Regions from separate parts of the Streptomyces sp. NPDC048248 genome, predicted to be linked through region 3. Evidence: riboswitches for the same ligand, from Rfam matches in the RefSeq annotation. Region 3 holds a riboswitch; each other region holds the start of a gene.

Region 1 (4,168 bases), on a different contig from region 3:
GGTGCGGGCCGTGCCGCTCCGCGAGGTCGGCGGACGCCTCGTACGCGGCGAGCATGATCCGCTCGGAGATACGGGTCGACAGCTCCCGCGCCTCGGGGGAGTCGAAGGGCAGCCGCAGCCGGAAGAAGACGTCCTGCAGACCCATGAGACCCAGGCCCACCGGCCGCCAGCGGGAGTTGGAGGCGCCGGCCTGGTCGGTCGGGTAGAAGTTGATGTCCACGACGCGGTCGAGGAAGGCGACGGCGGTACGGACCGTCGCGTCCAGCCGCTCCCAGTCCATCGCCTCCTCCCAGCCGGCGTTCTCGTCGCCGAGGTGCGCGGCGAGGTTGACCGACCCGAGGTTGCAGACCGCGGTTTCCCCGTCGTCCGTGACCTCCAGGATCTCGGTGCACAGATTGGACGAGTGGACGACCTTGCCGGGCTCCGCGGTCTGGTTGGCGGTGCGGTTGGCGGCGTCCTTGAACGTCATCCAGCCGTTGCCGGTCTGCGCCAGGGTCCGCATCATCCGCGAGTACAGCAGCCGGGCCGGGATCTGCTTGAGCGCCTTGCCCTCGGCCTCGGCCCTGCGGTAGGCGGCGTCGAACTCCGCGCCCCACAGGTCCACCAGCTCCGGGGTGTCCGAAGGCGAGAACAGCGACCAGTCGGCGTCCGCCTCGACGCGGCGCATGAACTCGTCCGGGATCCAGTGCGCGATGTTGAGGTTGTGCGTCCGGCGGGCCTCCTCGCCGGTGTTGTCGCGCAGCTCCAGGAACTCCTCGATGTCGGCGTGCCAGGTCTCCAGGTAGACGCAGGCGGCGCCCTTGCGGCGGCCGCCCTGGTTCACCGCCGCGACCGAGGCGTCCAGCGTGCGCAGGAACGGCACGATGCCGTTGGAGTGGCCGTTGGTGCCCCGGATCAGCGACCCCCGTGCGCGGATCCGGGAGTACGACAGACCGATACCGCCGGCGTGCTTGGAGAGCCGGGCGACCTGGTGGTAGCGGTCGTAGATCGAGTCGAGCTCGTCCAGCGGGGAGTCCAGCAGATAGCAGGAGGACATCTGCGGGTGGCGGGTGCCGGAGTTGAACAGGGTGGGGGAGGAGGGCAGGTAGGACAGCGAGCTGGTGAGGCGGTACAGCTCGGCGACGTCGTCCAGCGCGGCGCGGGAGTCGTTCTCGGCGAGACCGCAGGCCACCCGGAGCAGGAAGTGCTGCGGCGTCTCGATGACCTGACGGGTGGTGGGGTGCCGCAGCAGGTAGCGGGAGTGCAGGGTGCGCAGGCCGAAGTAGCCGAAGCGGTCGTCGGCGCCGTCGGCGAGGGCCTTGTCGACGGCGGCGTCCAGGCGGTCGGCGTGGGTGCGCACGAACCCGGCGGTCGCGTCGGCGATCAGCCCCTCGCGGTGGCCGACGTCCACCGAGGCGGAGAAGGAGGTGGCGCCCTGGCCCGCGGCCTCCTCCGCGATGGCGAGCGTGAGCAGCCGCGCGGCGAGGCGGGAGTACTGCGGCTCGTCACCGATCAGACCGGCCGCGGCCTCGATCGCCAGGGAGCGCAACTCCGCCTCGTCGGAGCCCGCGTGGCGGCCGCGGAGGGCGGCGGCGGCCACCTTGCCGGGGTCGGTCGCGGTCAGGTCCTCGGTCAGCTCGGTCAGCGTGCGCAGCAGGGCGACGCCGGGACCGTCCTCGACCCGGTCGGCGGGGGCGGGCGGCGCGGACCGCACGACCTCGGCGTCTGACGCGGGCTCCGTTGGCGCGATGGTCACGTGATGCTCTCCCTCACTCGGCGGGGGCCAGGAGGGAGGGGCGCGACGGGCGCGCGCGGGCATGCGGCATCCCGGATTCTTCGGGATGCGCGGGCACACCGCGCGGCGTCCACCGGCCCATCCCACGGGGCCCGGACGTATCGACGCTCGCACCGATGGCGGTGCGGGCGTACCGTCGGCAGGTCTTCGGACTCCACGGGCGCGCGATAGGGCTTGGGGCCTTATGGGCGCACTCGTACACCGTTGCGGGACAGTTCCGGATTCGCACCGGATTCCCCTGTGGCGACAGCGAGCACGAGCATACATGTGGTGGTGGGTTCTCGTGTGCACCCCCATATCTTGTGAGTCGCGAGTGATCGAGTCGTGTCTGTCCGTCCACTCGTGCGTGTCTGACAGCGCACCAGGGCGCGGCGTCCGCCGGTTTCCCGCACCGCGCCGGGCATGCGAACGGGCCGCCGCACCCTGAGGTGCGACGGCCCGTGGCCGGGGGCGGTGCGGTGGCTCAGTGGCCGACGGGGGCCTCAGCGGTGGCGGGCGGCAGGTCGGGGCTGACGCCCTTGTCGCCGACGTCCGCGGTGTAGTCGCCCGGGCTGGTCTCGTCGACGCCCTCCGGCGCCTTCGCGGCCTTCAGGGCGAAGGTCAGCACGACTGTGACCACGACGTTCAGCACGAACGCGGTCAGGCCGATGTAGCCGATCTCGCCGATACCCGGGATCTCCCTGCTGGAGCCGCCGAAGTGCGCCTGGGTGGGGCTGGCCACGCCGTACGCCGCGAGCGTGCCGTACGCCATGCCGACCGCCCAGCCGGCGAGCAGCGCCCAGCGGTGGAACCAGCGGGTGAACAGGCCGCCGACGAGGGACGGCATGGTCTGCAGGATCCAGATGCCGCCCAGCAGCTGGAAGTTGATGGCGACCGTCTTGTCCATGGTCAGGACGAAGGCGAGGGCGCCGACCTTCACCAGCAGCGAGACGAGCTTGGCGACCTTGTGCTCCTGGGCCGGGGTGGCGTCCGGCTTCAGGAAGTCCTTGTAGACGTTGCGGGTGAAGAGGTTGGCCGCGGCGATCGACATGATGGCGGCCGGCACCAGGGCGCCGATGCCGATCGCGGCGAACGCGACGCCGGCGAACCAGCTCGGGAACATGTCCTCGAAGAGCTGCGGAATCGCCAGCTGCGGGTTGCCGTGGATCTCCGTGCCGGCCTTGATCGCCATGAAGCCCAGCAGCGCGAGCAGGCCCAGCATCAGGGAGTACAGCGGCAGGATCGTGGTGTTGCGGCGGATCACGTTGCGGCTGCGCGAGGACAGCGTCGCGGTGATCGAGTGCGGGTACATGAACAGCGCGAGTGCCGAGCCCAGCGCCAGCGTGGCGTAGGCCCACTGCGCGTTGGGGCCGCTCGCCAGCTCGCCGCGCGGCTTACCGGTCGGTCCCGGCTCGGCGAACGCCTTCCCGGCCGAGTCGAAGATCGCGTCGAAGCCGCCCAGCTTGATCGGGATGTAGATGATCGCCACCGCGATGACGAGGTAGATCAGACCGTCCTTGACGAACGCGATGAGCGCGGGCGCCCGCAGTCCGGACGAGTAGGTGTAGGCCGCCAGGACGGCGAAGGCGATCAGCAGCGGCAGGTCCTTGACGAACCAGTTGGTGGTCTCGCCGCCGCCGATCCCCAGCACGTCAAGGACGGCCTGGATGCCGACCAGTTGGAGCGCGATGTACGGCATGGTGGCGAGGATGCCGGTGAGCGCCACGGCCAGCGACAGGCCCTTGGAGCCGAAGCGGCCGCGCACGAAGTCGGAGGTGGTGACGTAGCCGTGCTTGTGCGACACCGACCACAGCCGGGGCAGGAAGGTGAAGATCAGCGGATAGACCAGGATCGTGTAGGGCACCGCGAAGAAGCCGGCCGCGCCCGCCGCGTAGATGGCCGCCGGGACGGCGACGAAGGTGTACGCGGTGTAGAGGTCGCCGCCGAGCAGGAACCACGTCACCCAGGTGCCGAAACTCCGGCCGCCCAGGCCCCATTCGTCGAGGTTCGCGGACTGCTCGGCCTTGCGCCAGCGCGCGGCGAGGAAGCCCATGACCGTCACGGCCAGGAAGAAGAACACGAAGACGGCCAGCGCGACGCCGTTCACGCCGTCGGTGGCCGAGGCGGCCAGCCGGACCGGAGCGGCCGGGGCCGCCGAAGCGATCGTCAGGAGAGTCACTGCGCCGCACCCGCCTTACGCGCGCGCTGCTCACGCTGTACGAGCTTGTACGCGGTCATCGTCAGCGCGGTCGAGATGAACACCCACGCCATCTGGTACCAGTAGAAGAACGGGATCCCTATGAAGGTCGGCTCGATCCTGGCGTAGGAGCTCACCCACAGCATCGCCACGAACGGAGCGAGCAGGCACAGCCCGACCACCACACGCGTGGGCGTGACGACCTTTCTGGTGCCTGG
Region 2 (4,168 bases), on a different contig from region 3:
CGAGGGTGGCGTGCACCCTGCGCTTGGCCTGGGTGCCCTCGCCCGGGTCGTTGACCAGGAAGGGGTAGACGAGCGGGAGGTCGCCGAGCGCCGCGTCCGGGCCGCAGGCGGCGGACAGGCCGGCGTTCTTGCCGGGCAGCCACTCCAGGTTGCCGTGCTTGCCGAGGTGGACCATCGCGTCCGCGCCGAAGCCGCCGTCGTCCTGGGAGGCGGCGATCCAGCGGTAGGCCGCCAAGTAGTGGTGCGAGGGCGGCAGATCGGGGTCGTGGTAGATCGCGATCGGGTTCTCGCCGAAGCCGCGCGGCGGCTGGATGAGGATCAGCAGATTGCCGCGGCGCAGGGCGGCGAGGACGATGTCGCCCTCGGGGTTGCGGGAGCGGTCGAGGAACATCTCGCCGGGCGGCGGGCCCCAGTGCTCCTCCACCGACTCGCGCAGTTCCTGCGGCAGCATGGCGTACCAGCGCTTGTAGTCGGCGGCCGGGATGCGGACGGGGTTGCGGGCGAGCTGCTCCTCGGTGAGCCACTCCTGGTCGTGGCCGCCGGCCTCGATGAGGGCGTAGATCAGCTCGTCGCCGTCGCCGGAGACCAGTCCTGGGACCTCTTCGTCGCCGAAGTCGTAGCCGTCCGCCTGCAGTCGGCGCAGCAGGGCGACGGCACTGGCCGGGGTGTCCAGGCCGACGGCGTTGCCGATGCGGGAGTGCTTGGTGGGGTACGCGGACAGCACCAGCGCGAGGCGCTTGTCTGCGGCCGGGATGTGGCGCAGGCGGGCGTGGCGCACGGCGATGCCGGCGACCCGGGCGGCCCGCTCGGGGTCGGCGACGTAGACGGGCAGTCCGTCCTCGTCGACCTCCTTGAAGGAGAACGGGACGGTGATCAGCCGGCCGTCGAACTCGGGGACGGCGATCTGCGAGGCGGCGTCCAGCGGGGACAGCCCCTCGTCGTTCTCCTCCCAGGCGGCCCGCGATCCGGTCAGGCACAGGGCCTGGAGGATCGGTACGTCCAGGGCGGCGAGCGCGCCTGCGTCCCAGGACTCGTCGTCGCCGCCGGCCGATGCCTCGGCGGGCTTGGTGCCGCCGGCGGCCAGGACGGTGGTGACGATCGCGTCGACCGGGCGCAGGGCGTCGATCAGTTCCGGCTCGGGCGCGCGGAGCGAGGCGACGAACAGCGGCAGCGGGCGGCCACCGGCCTCCTCGATCCGGCCGCAGAGCGCGTCGACGAAGCCGGTGTTGCCGCTCATGTGGTGGGCGCGGTAGTAGAGCACCGCCACCAGCGGGCCCTCGATGTCCGTACGGGCGTCCGGGCGCTCCAGCTGTCCCCAGGTGGGGGCGGGCGCGGGCGGTTCGAAGCCGTGGCCGGTCAGCAGCACCGTGTCGGACAGGAAGCGGGCGAGCTGGTCGAGGTTGGCGGGGCCGCCGTGCGCGAGGTAGGCGTGCGACTCGGCCGCGATGCCGACCGGGACCGTGGACGCCTCCATCAGCTGGGCGTCGGGAGCCTGTTCACCGGTGAGGACGACGACCGGCCGCTCCTGGGCGAGCAGCAGGTCCAGGCCCTCCTGCCAGGCACGGATGCCGCCGAGCAGGCGGACGACGACGAGGTCGGTGCCCTCCAGCAGCGCGGGCAGCTCGTCGAGGTCGAGGCGCGCGGGGTTGGCGAGGCGGTACGGCACGGGGCCTGCGGCGGCGCGGGCGCTCAGCAGGTCGGTGTCGGACGTCGACAGCAGCAGGATCACAGGGATGCACCTCGCGAGATCTCACGGGTCACGCCCTGCGGCCCGGTGGTTGCGCGGAGGCGCGGGGGCCGCCCCCCGGAAGATTGCAGCATGCGGCGTCAGGCCTTCCTCGGGGTCCGCGCCCCGGGCGGTAGGAGGACGGCGGGAGTTCCTGGCTCACCCGTGGAACGGGTTCACAGTGGCGGGACCGCGCCGGATTCTCACCGGGCTTCCTCCCTTGGCGCCGTCGCTGGCGTCCGGCGGATCAGCCGACCCACCGACCTGCATAGTAAGGGCTCTGTGCCGGGCGGGGGAGAGCGCCTCCGGGCCCGCCCGCGCGGGCCCCGCTCCCGGTCCGCCTCCCCCGGTCCGCCGTTGCCCGACGTCGGTATGCTCGCCGCCATGCCGCCCTCCCCCTCGCTCCGGCCCGCTGCGGCCGCACCGCCCCTACGGGACCGCGGTGACGCCTGCCCGGGAGCCCTGCGGCTGCACTCCGCCGACGACGGCAGCCTGGCGCGAGTCCGGCTGCCCGCAGGCGACTTGACGGTCCGGCAGGCATCGGCGCTGGGCGACGCCGCGGAGCGCCTGGGCGACGGCCACCTCTCCCTCACCTCCCGCGGCAACGTGGAACTGCGCGGCCTCGCGGAGGACTGCGGCCAGCAGCTCGCGGAGCTGCTGCGCGACGCGGGCCTGCTGCCCTCCGAACGCCACGAACGCGTCCGCAACATCCTGGCCTCCCCGCTCGCGGGTCTGGACCGCCGCACCCCCCCTGACGTGCGGTTGTGGGCCCGTCAGCTGGACGGGCTGCTCTGCGCGAGCGCGTCCGCGACGGCGCTCTCCGGCCGTTTCCTCTTCGTCCTGGACGACGGCAGGGGTGATGTGACGGCGCTCGGCGGTGATGTGAGGTTGGTCGCAGAACCGTGCGGGGAGGCCCGGGGGAGTGTGGCGGAGGCCACCGCCGAGAGCAGTGCCCTGCTGTACGTCGGCGACGACCCGGCGGCCGTGCGGATCTGCGGACCGGACGTCGCGCGCGCCGCGCTCGTCGCCGCCGAGGCGTTCCTCATCGCCGCCGCGGCGAGCGGCAGCGGCGCCTGGCGGGTCCGTGAGCTTCCCGCCGCGCACGCCCTGACCGCGCGCGGTACGGCGGATGCGCTGCGGGCCGCGGGCATTCCGGCCGCGTACGTCCCGGCGCCCGAGCAGCCGCTCCCCGCTCCCGACCACACGAAGGCCCCCGTCCCCGGCATCGTCGAAGGACCCGCGGGACCGGGCGGCTCCCCCGGCCCCCGCGCCCTGTCCGTCCTCGCGCCGCTGGGCCGGCTGACCGTCGCCCAGTGGCGGCTGCTGACCGCGGTGGCGGCCGACGACGGGGCGAGCGCACTGCGGGTCACCCCGTGGCGCGGTGTGATCGTCCCCGGCCTGCCGGCCGCCACGGCCGCACCCCGGCTGGGCGAGCTGGCGGACGCCGGGCTCCTCACCGACCCCGCCTCCCCCTGGCACCGTACGGGCGCCTGCACCGGCCGCCCCGGCTGCGCCAAGTCGCTCTCCGACGTCCGCGCCGACGCCGCCGTCGTGATCACCGGCTCCCCGGTGGGCCCGCCGGAACTCCCCGTCCACTGGTCCGGCTGCGCACGCCGCTGCGGCCATCCGCACGGCACCTGGGTCGACGTCCTGGCGACCGAGGACGGCTACGAGGTGTCCGTCGTGGGACCGGAGGGCCGGCGGTCCGTCCCCGGGAGCGTGGCGGACGACGGGCCTGCCGGCACGACCGCCCGGCTCCGGGACGTCGCCGCGGCCGTCTCCCGCGCCACCGCGACCCCGCCGGCAGCTCCATGACCGCACGACCCATCGCACCACCCGACCCCGCGGCTCCCCGCACAGTTCACAGCACGGCCGACCGCACGACCCATCAGATGACCCACCACCCCGAGGGCACAGTGTTCGACTACGAGAAGGACGGGGCGGCGATCTACCGCCAGTCCTTTGCCACCATTCGCGCCGAGGCGGACCTCGCGGGCCTGCCCGCCGACGTCAGCCAGGTCGCGGTCCGGATGATCCACGCCTGCGGCATGGTCGACCTCGTACGCGACCTGGCCTTCACCCCCGAGGTGGTGGCGAACGGCCGCGCCGCGCTGCGCGCCGGCGCCCCGATCCTGTGCGACGCCAACATGGTCGCAAGCGGCGTCACCCGCAAGCGGCTGCCGGCCGGCAACGACGTGCTGTGCACGCTCGCCGACCCGTCGGTGCCGGAACTCGCCGCCCGCATGGGCACCACCCGCAGCGCCGCCGCGATGGAGCTGTGGCGGGACCGGATGGACGGTGCCGTGGTGGCCGTCGGCAACGCGCCCACCGCGCTGTTCCGGCTGCTGGAGATGATCGAGGAGGGCGCGCCCCGCCCGGCCGCCGTCATCGGCATACCCGTCGGCTTCATCGGCGCGGCCGAGTCCAAGGACGCGCTGATCG
Region 3 (4,168 bases):
GGCCGAGCGCCCACAGCCACCACGCTCCGGCGTGCAGGGCGGTGGTACGGGTCGCGCGCGGGGCGCTCATCCGCGCCGGCGGCGGGCCTGCCACACGGCCGCCGCTCCCAGCGCGAAGACGGCCGCGCCGCCACCGAGCAGTCCGGCGGACGGGCCGCCGTCCTCGCTGTCGCTCCCCGTACCCGAACCCTGCCCCGCCGACCGGCCCGAGGACGCGTCCTCGGGCGCGGAGCCGGCGCCTGGCGCGTCTTTCGACCCCTTGTCGCCCGATCCGTCGACCTGGTCCGCGCACCCTGACCGCGGGTAGTCGGCGACGGCGCACAGCAGGGCGTGGGAGTCGTACCGCAGCGGCCGGGCGACCGCGGCCAGCGCCTCGCCCGCCGAGGCGTCCTCGGGGACCACGGCGCAGTGTGTCCGCGGCTTCGGCGGGCGCTCCCCGCCGGCCGCGTCCGCCGCGCTGCCGAAGTCGATGACGACGCCGACCCGCTTGCTGTTCTCCTTGGCCGGTGTGCCCTCGCAGATCGCGTCGAAGTCGGCGGCCGTGCGCGGACCGGCGGCCGCGGCGGAGTCGGCGCTCACGGTGAACCGGAAACCCTCGACGGCCCCGTCGGCAGGCCGCATGGTGGCCGGCCCCTCGGTCGCGTACGCCCAGGAGCCACCGGAGCCGCCCGCCTTGCTGTTCCAGAAGGACCAGTAGCGGTACTCCTGTGCCTGGGCGGGCGCGGCGGCCAGGCCGGTGGCGGTGCCGGCCAGCAGGAGGGCGCCGGCGATACGGGGGAAGCGCATCAGAGGGCGTTCTTCTTCTTGCGGCCGCTCAGCAGGAAGCCGATACCGGCGCCGACGGCGAGCCCGACACCGACGACCCACCAGACGCTGATGCCGCTCCCGCCGTCCTCCGAGTCCTTCGCGTCGGCGTTCTTCCCCTGCTCCTGCCCGGCGGCCGGTGCGGGGCCGGTGGCGTTGAGGGCGGCCACCAGGTCGGTGCCGCCGAAGGAGCGCGGGTCGGTGCCCGTGGCGTGCGCGGCGAGCACCAGCTGGGCGTACGCCGCGGGGCCGTTCTGCTTCGCCCAGTCCGCCGCGTGCTGCTCCAGCCACTTCAGCGGCTTCTGCGCGGCCGTGCCGTGCGCTCCCGCGGCCAGCGCGAGGACGGTGTCGGCGGTGTTGCCGACGTCCGGCTGGTCCTCCGCGCCCGGCATCGCGGACAGCAGGTGCTGCCCGTTCGCGTCGAGCTGCGCGACGAGGTAGGCGTCCGCGCCCCCGGCCGCCGCCTTCCGGGCACCGGCGTCCGCGCTGCCCTGACTGCTTTCACCCTCGTCCTTGCAGGTCAGCGGCCGTATGGGGGTGTTGGCGTCCTTGCCCGTCGGCGCGACGACGAAGCCCTTGCCCAAGGTGCCCAGCGCGGCGGCCGCGGTGGCGTCGGCGTTCGGGGCCAGGGCGCCGTCCTTGGGCTGGAAGGCGAAGGCGCCGCGCTCCTTGGACTTCGCCGCGCAGCTCAGCTGGAAGGTCAGCAGGGCGTCGTAGGGGGACTTGCCGCCCTTGCCCGACGTCACGGTGGCCGGGTTCGCGCCGGCCGCGACGAGTGCGCCGATGACGACGGAGGTGGAGTTGGCGTCGCTGGGCGAGCCGGCCATGGAACTCCATCCGCCGTCCTTGTTCTGCACGGACTTCAGCCAGCCCACGGCCTTCTTCACCGCGTCACCGTGCCCGCCGAGCGCGGCCAGCGCCTGCACCGCGGCGCCCGTCTGGTTGGTGTCCCGCATCGTCTTGGCGGTACACGGCTTCGCCTGGTCGGCACGGAAGGCGGCGAACGATCCGTCGGCGCACTGCTGCCCGGTGAGCCAGTCGACGGCGGACGCCGCGGGCCGCAGGCCCACCGTGTCCTGCGCGAGCAGGGCGAGCGACTGCCGCCACACTCCGTCGTACTCCGGGGAGGCGGCGCCGTACAGGCCGGCGGGCAGTTTCGCGGGGGAGGGCGACGGGGCCGCGGCCGGTGCGGCGGAGTCGGCGAACGCGGCCGGGGCGGCGGCCGTGCCCAGCACCGCCGCGGTGGCCAGCGCCGCGGCGGCGCGGCGTGCCAGGACGGCGAAGGAAGGAGCCATGGGGGCCAGGGGAGCCATGGGGTCGGTGCCTCTCGGGTCGGTTCGCAGCGGTGTACGCAGCCGCGCTCGGCCGGCCACCCGCGCGCCCGGTCGTCGGGTCCGCGCGGTGGCACCGGGCTCAGCTCCGTATACCTCGACGGTGCCGCGCACCGGCCGTCCGTGGGCGGGGCCGGGGCGGGAGCCTTGGTCGTGCGCCAGCGGGTGCTCCGGCTCGTACGGCCGTGCGTGCCGCGAGAGCGTCGCGGTGCGCGGGCGGGCCGTCCTCACGGTTGCGGGTCAGCGCCGGATTTTCACCGGCTTCCCCCGATAGGCACGGATGAAGTTTTCTCGCACACCTTAACCGGCGCCCGCAAGGGACTCGCTCGCACGTACGGATATGGGTGGGTATGCGCCCCTGGGGCGGGGCTCCGGTCTCTGGGCGCGGGAGCGGGCCGCGGGGCCCTTGCCCGCGGGCGCCTCGGGTGGCCGCCGGGCGCAGGCCGGTGCCTCCTGGGCTTCACGCTGCCCGGTACGTCACCGGGTCGGATCCGGGGACCGGTTCGGCATGCCCGAGTTTCACCAGGCGGCGCAGGTGTGCCTCGGCTTCCGAGACGGCGATGTTGCGGGAGCCGTAGGGGATCTGCTCCCAGGGGCGGTTCCACTCCATCGCCACCGCGAGCTGCCAGGGCGTGAGGGGTTCGCGGAGCAGTGCTCTCAGTCCGGACAGGCGCTCTTCGTGGTGGGCGAGGAGTTCCCGCACGCGCCCGTCCGCGTCGGCGAAGGCGTGCTGATGGGCGGGCAGCACCTCGGCCGGGGCGAGCCTGCCGATCCGCTCCAGGGAGTCGAGGTAGTCGCCCAGCGGGTCGGTGACCGTGGCGTCGTCCGGATCCTCGTACAGCCCGACGTGCGGGGTGATGCCGGGGAGGAGGTGGTCGCCGGAGAAGAGCCGGCCGAAGCCGGAGGGCCCGGCCGCGGCCGCCCCGGCTCCCGGCCCCCCGGCCCCCGGCCCACCGCGCACCGCAGTCCCGCCCCCCGCGCCGGTGGCCTTCGCGCCCCCGGCACCCGCCCCGACCCCCGCGCCCCGCCCCGGGTGTTCCTCCTCCAGATGCAGGCAGACGTGTCCCGGGGTGTGCCCCGGCGTCCAGATCGCGCGCAGCCTGCGCCCCGGGAGGTCGAGCAGCTCGCCGGGGCCGATGTCGCGGTCCGGCAGCGCGGGCCGCCTGGCGGGCAGCGACCGGGCGCCGCCCTTGGCGCGGGCCGCCCGCAGGGGCGCGAGGTGATCCTCGGGCGCGCCCGCCGCCGTGAGTTTGGCGGTCAGGTAGTCGAGCCACCGGCCCGGCTGCGCGTCGCGGGTGCGGCGGATCATCGCCGTGTCGGCGGCGTGCATCGCGATCCAGGCCCCGGACGCCTCGCGGACCTTGGCGGAGAGGCCGTGATGGTCGGGGTGGTGATGGGTGATCAGGACGCCGTGCAGGTCGGTGAGGGCGAAGCCGCACCGCTCGACGCCGGCGACGAGGGTGTCCCAGGAGTGCGGGTCGTCCCAGCCGGTGTCGATGAGCACCGGGCCGCGGTCGGTCTCCAGGAGGTGGACGAGGGTGTGGCCGAGCGGATTGTCCGGGATGGGGACGGCGATGCTCCACACCCCGCCCCTGTGGTCGGTCACCTGTGTCATCCCGGTCCCCTCTCGGTGTGGGCATGCCCGTTCACTATAACTAGAACGAGTTTCAGTGCGTCCTGAAGTGGGCTCTTTCGTAGTGGAGTTGAGGTGGTGGACGGTTCGTGGTCGAGGGGCGCGGGGGCGGCGGTGCGGTGATTGTGTGTGCGCCGTGGACTCCTGCAAAGGGAACTGGTATCAGTTTCTGATGCAGCGTCAGGTGTCGGTGGAGCGTGAACGCCCGCCGGCCGAGGGCGGCCAACCCGCGGGAGGCGGCAGCGATGAGCGATCTCGTCGAGCACGGAAAGCTCTATATAGGCGGTGAGTTGGTCGACCCGGCCGGCCGCGACACGATCGAGGTCGTCTCACCGCACACCGAGCAGGTCATCGGCCGGGTGCCGCATGCCTCCCGGGCCGATGTCGACCGCGCGGTGGC
Region 4 (4,168 bases), on a different contig from region 3:
GAATTGGGGGTTGAGCAGCGCCTCGGCCTGCAGCACAAGCCCTTCGGGGTCGCCCCACTCCGGTGCGTCGAGGTCGATGATCCGGGCCACGCCTGGCGGCAGGCCCTCGGCGAGCTCGGTGGCGAACTCCCGGGGCACGTCGGCGAGAAGGCGTATGGAATCGACGGCGGCGAGGGGCTTCAGCACGTCCCGCACCACATGCGCGGGCTCACCCGTCCCCCGCACCGGACCGGCCCGATCCACATCCGGCACCACGATCGTCACCGGCCGCCCGGACAACGGGAGTTGACCGAGTTCGGGGAAGATGTCGGCGGTGCGGGTCGCGGACAACTCGTAGTGGTCGGCGAGCAGCCACAGGGTCTGCGCTGCCGTCAGCCCCGCAACGCTCGGCACCGCGGGTGCGGGCAAGTCCGCAGGCACGGTCGCCGGATCGAGCGGGTCCAGCTCGACCCCCTTGCGATACTCCGGGTCGCAGAGCATCAGGAACCCCGTGAGCAGCCGCGAACATCCGGTGCCCGGGCTTCCGGTCAAGATGACGACCCGAGGCGCGCCCGGCCGCTCCGTCCGCCACGCGGTGAGCGCGCGCAGCGCCGCATTGCGCCCCCCGATGTAGGGGTGGGGCTCATGGGCCTTGGCCTGTTCCGGGGCCTGGGTCGGGCTGGTCATTGTCTCCCCGTTGTCCTGTCCGTCCGGCACCGTCAAGTCGTGTTGACGTACGCCGTTCATCCTAGAGGCGTCGCACGGGGTGAGGCGCACCCGACCGCTGCTTGTTACCCAGGTGTCGCGTGCACTTGTCACCCTTGTGTGGCGCGGTGCCGGCGAAACGGCTCGGTGATCGATTCCGGCCGGGCGAACGCGTACACCGGTGTGACGCCAACGTGGTGTTCGACAGGCGTGGTTGGAATGTGGGCGGGCGATCACGGGGTGCCTCATCACCCCGTGAAGCTTTCGTCCCCACATCCTGCCGCACCGCACTGACAATGCCCCTGACCTGACCTGATTCCCCAAAGACCTTCATGAGCAGCCCCACCGTGGCGAGCGGGAGCAGCAGCGCTTCCACAGTGGCGACGCTCGGAGACATCCGCCCATGGCGTCGTGGGCCGCTTTGCCTTCGTCGTCCTCGGTGAAGGCAGCGATGATCTTGCTCATCGCGTCGGCCTCCAGCCCGGCGGGGTGCGCCTCTGCGGGAGTGCGGGGCATCCGGTGACATTGCTCCGCACCCCGCGCAGTGCTGTGTGTCCCCGGATATGGGTCCGCGGCCCGTGTCTCTTATCACCGTCCACCATGCGGTGCGGGCTGCGCGCCTGCCGGTTGTCCCTCTAGGGTGACAGGTGCAGCTGGTTCGCCCCGTCCGCCAGGCGGGAGCGTCGTAAGAGGGAACCCGGTGGGAATCCGGGACTGCCCCGCAGCGGTGAGTGGGAACGAACGCCGTCATACGCACTGGACCCGGCCGGGTCTGGGAAGCGACGGCCAGTAGGTGTCTCGTACATGTACGAGACGGGCCCGCGAGTCCGAAGACCTGCCCGTTGCCCGCACGTGACCGATCGCGTGCGGCCATCCCGGTGACCTCGTGGGCGGGTCGGCGTACATATCGAGCGGCACACGCGAGAGCACCACCGCGTGGCCCCGCCCGGTGAGTCGTTCCTTCGCGCTCTCGTTCCGTTCCCGGGACACCGACGAGACATCTCGCGAAGGAGAGTTCCGTGACAGCGAAGTCCGCAGCCGCGGCAGCACGGGCCACCGTGTACGGCTACCCCCGCCAGGGACAGCACCGGGAACTGAAGAAGGCCATCGAGGGCTACTGGAAGGGCCGCGTCGACGCCGACGCCCTCCGCCGGACCGCGGCAGAACTGCGCCGCGCGAACTGGCAGCAGCTGGCCGACGCCGGCATCCACGAAGTGCCGTCCGGTGATTTCTCGTACTACGACCACGTCCTGGACACCAGTGTCATGGTCGGCGCTGTCCCCGAGCGGCACCGCGCGGCGGTCGACGCCGACGCTTCCCCAAGCTCTCGGCTTCGCTCGAGCAGGGGATGCCCCATTGACGTCTACTTCGCCATGGCGCGGGGCACCCAGGATGTCGCGCCGCTGGAAATGACCAAGTGGTTCGACACCAACTACCACTACCTGGTCCCCGAGCTCGGCCCGGACACCGTCTTCACCGCCGACTCCACCAAGCAGGTCGCCGAGCTGAAGGAAGCACTCGCGCTCGGGCACGCCGCCCGCCCGGTCCTCGTCGGGCCGGTCACCTACCTCCTGCTGGCCAAGCCGGCTCCGGGAGTGACCGCCGACTTCGAGCCGCTGACCCTGCTCGACCGGCTCCTTCCGGTGTACGCCGAGGTCCTCGCCGACCTGCGGGCAGCGGGCGCAGAGTGGGTGCAGCTCGATGAGCCCGCTCTCGTCCAGGACCGCACCCCGGCGGAACTGAATGCCGCCGCTCGCGCCCACCGCGAGCTCGGGGCCCTCACCGACCGCCCGAAGCTCCTGGTCGCCTCCTACTTCGGTCGGCTCGGCGACGCGCTGACCGTCCTGGCCAAGGCGCCGGTCGAGGGGCTCGCCATCGACTTCACCGAGTCGGGCGCCGCCAACCTCCAGGACCTCGCCGCGGTCGGCGGACTGCCCGGCAAGCGTCTGGTCGCGGGCGTCGTCAACGGCCGCAACATCTGGATCAACGACTACGAGAAGTCGCTGTCGACGCTGGGCACACTGCTCGGTCTCGCCGACCACGTCGATGTCTCGGCCTCCTGTTCGCTGCTGCACGTCCCGCTGGACGCCACCGCCGAGCGCGACATCGATCCGCAGATCGCCCGCTGGCTGGCCTTCGCCCGTCAGAAGACGCAGGAGATCGCCGTCCTCGCACGCGGCCTGGCGCGCGGCACGGAAGCCATCGCGGGCGAACTCGCCGCGAACCGCGCCGACCTCGCTTCCCGGGCCGGATCGGCACTCACCCACAACCCGGCGGTGCGAGCCCGCACCGCGGCCGTCACCGAATCCGACGGGCGCCGCTCCCAGCCGTATGCCCAACGGACCGCCGCCCAGCGCGCGCACCTCGGCCTGCCGCTGCTGCCCACGACGACGATCGGCTCGTTCCCGCAGACCACCGAGCTGCGCACGGCACGGGCCGACCTGCGTGCCGGGCGGATCGACACCGCCGGCTACGAGGAGCGCATCAAGACCGAGATCCGTGACGTGCTCGGCTTCCAGGAGAAGGCCGGGATCGACGTCCTGGTGCACGGCGAGCCCGAACGCAACGACATGGTCCAGTACTTCGCCGAACAGCTGACCGGCTACCTGGCCACCCAGCACGGCTGGGTGCAGTCCTACGGCACCCGCTATGTGCGCCCGCCGGTCCTCGCCGGGGACATCTCCCGCCCCGAGCCGATGACGGTGCGCTGGACCCACTACGCCCAGTCGCTGACCGAGCGTCCGGTCAAGGGCATGCTCACCGGCCCGGTCACCATGCTCGCCTGGTCCTTCGTCCGCGACGACCAGCCGCTGGGCGACACCGCACGCCAGGTGGCCCTCGCCCTGCGCGACGAGGTCAACGACCTTGAGGCCGCCGGGACTTCCGTCATCCAGGTCGACGAGCCCGCACTGCGCGAAACCCTGCCACTGCGCGCAGCCGAGCACGCCGGGTACCTGGACTGGGCGACCGAGGCGTTCCGCCTCACCACCAGTGGCGTACGGCCGGACACTCAGATCCACACCCACATGTGCTACGCGGAGTTCGGCGACATCGTCCGGGCCATCGATGCCCTCGACGCCGACGTCATCAGCCTGGAGGCCGCCCGCTCCCACATGCAGGTCGCGCGCGAGCTGGCCGAGCACGGCTACCCCCGTGAAGCCGGCCCCGGTGTCTACGACATCCACTCCCCGCGCGTCCCCAGCGCCGAAGAGGCAGCAGCCCTCCTCCGTAAGGGACTTGAGGCCATCCCCGCCGAACGGCTTTGGGTCAACCCCGACTGCGGCCTGAAGACCCGCGGCTGGCCCGAGACCCGGGCCTCCCTGGAGAACCTCGTCACCGCCGCCCGCGAGATCCGCAGCGAGCTGGCCGCCGGCGCCTCCTGACCGCCCCTTGAGTCCGGGCCGGACACCACCGTGTCCGGCCCGGACCCGCCGGGTTCGAAACCGTCCGCCCGCCGCGGAGCGGGCTGTGGGGTTCCATCCAT

Evidence for each region. A riboswitch is a leader RNA that binds a small molecule or an ion and turns the genes downstream of it on or off. The one in region 3 is predicted to bind cobalamin.
Region 1: linked by a shared signal. The riboswitch ahead of ACGFZW_RS31250 (ribonucleoside-diphosphate reductase subunit alpha) and the one ahead of ACGFZW_RS07450 (prenyltransferase/squalene oxidase repeat-containing protein) in region 3 are both predicted to bind cobalamin.
Region 2: linked by a shared signal. The riboswitch ahead of cobN (cobaltochelatase subunit CobN) and the one ahead of ACGFZW_RS07450 (prenyltransferase/squalene oxidase repeat-containing protein) in region 3 are both predicted to bind cobalamin.
Region 4: linked by a shared signal. The riboswitch ahead of metE (5-methyltetrahydropteroyltriglutamate--homocysteine S-methyltransferase) and the one ahead of ACGFZW_RS07450 (prenyltransferase/squalene oxidase repeat-containing protein) in region 3 are both predicted to bind cobalamin.

The regions. Positions count from the first base shown of each region.
Region 1 covers NZ_JBICZL010000017.1:66,482-70,649, reverse strand. Annotated here, with positions in the region: gene ACGFZW_RS31250 (ribonucleoside-diphosphate reductase subunit alpha) at 1-1,735, opposite strand, end outside; cobalamin riboswitch at 1,895-2,054, opposite strand; gene mctP (monocarboxylate uptake permease MctP) at 2,238-3,860, opposite strand; gene ACGFZW_RS31240 (DUF3311 domain-containing protein) at 3,929-4,168, opposite strand, start outside.
Region 2 covers NZ_JBICZL010000005.1:387,297-391,464, reverse strand. Annotated here, with positions in the region: gene cobN (cobaltochelatase subunit CobN) at 1-1,729, opposite strand, end outside; cobalamin riboswitch at 1,854-1,986, opposite strand; gene cobG (precorrin-3B synthase) at 2,111-3,541, shown strand; gene ACGFZW_RS13095 (precorrin-8X methylmutase) at 3,619-4,168, shown strand, end outside.
Region 3 covers NZ_JBICZL010000003.1:307,093-311,260, forward strand. Annotated here, with positions in the region: gene ACGFZW_RS07440 (energy-coupling factor transporter transmembrane component T) at 1-70, opposite strand, end outside; gene ACGFZW_RS07445 (SCO2322 family protein) at 67-786, opposite strand; gene ACGFZW_RS07450 (prenyltransferase/squalene oxidase repeat-containing protein) at 786-2,099, opposite strand; cobalamin riboswitch at 2,278-2,459, opposite strand; gene ACGFZW_RS07455 (MBL fold metallo-hydrolase) at 2,596-3,750, opposite strand; gene ACGFZW_RS07460 (aldehyde dehydrogenase) at 4,014-4,168, shown strand, end outside.
Region 4 covers NZ_JBICZL010000023.1:74,061-78,228, forward strand. Annotated here, with positions in the region: gene ACGFZW_RS34285 (ATP-binding protein) at 1-666, opposite strand, end outside; gene ACGFZW_RS34290 (hypothetical protein) at 1,015-1,200, opposite strand; cobalamin riboswitch at 1,322-1,542, shown strand; gene metE (5-methyltetrahydropteroyltriglutamate--homocysteine S-methyltransferase) at 1,704-4,067, shown strand.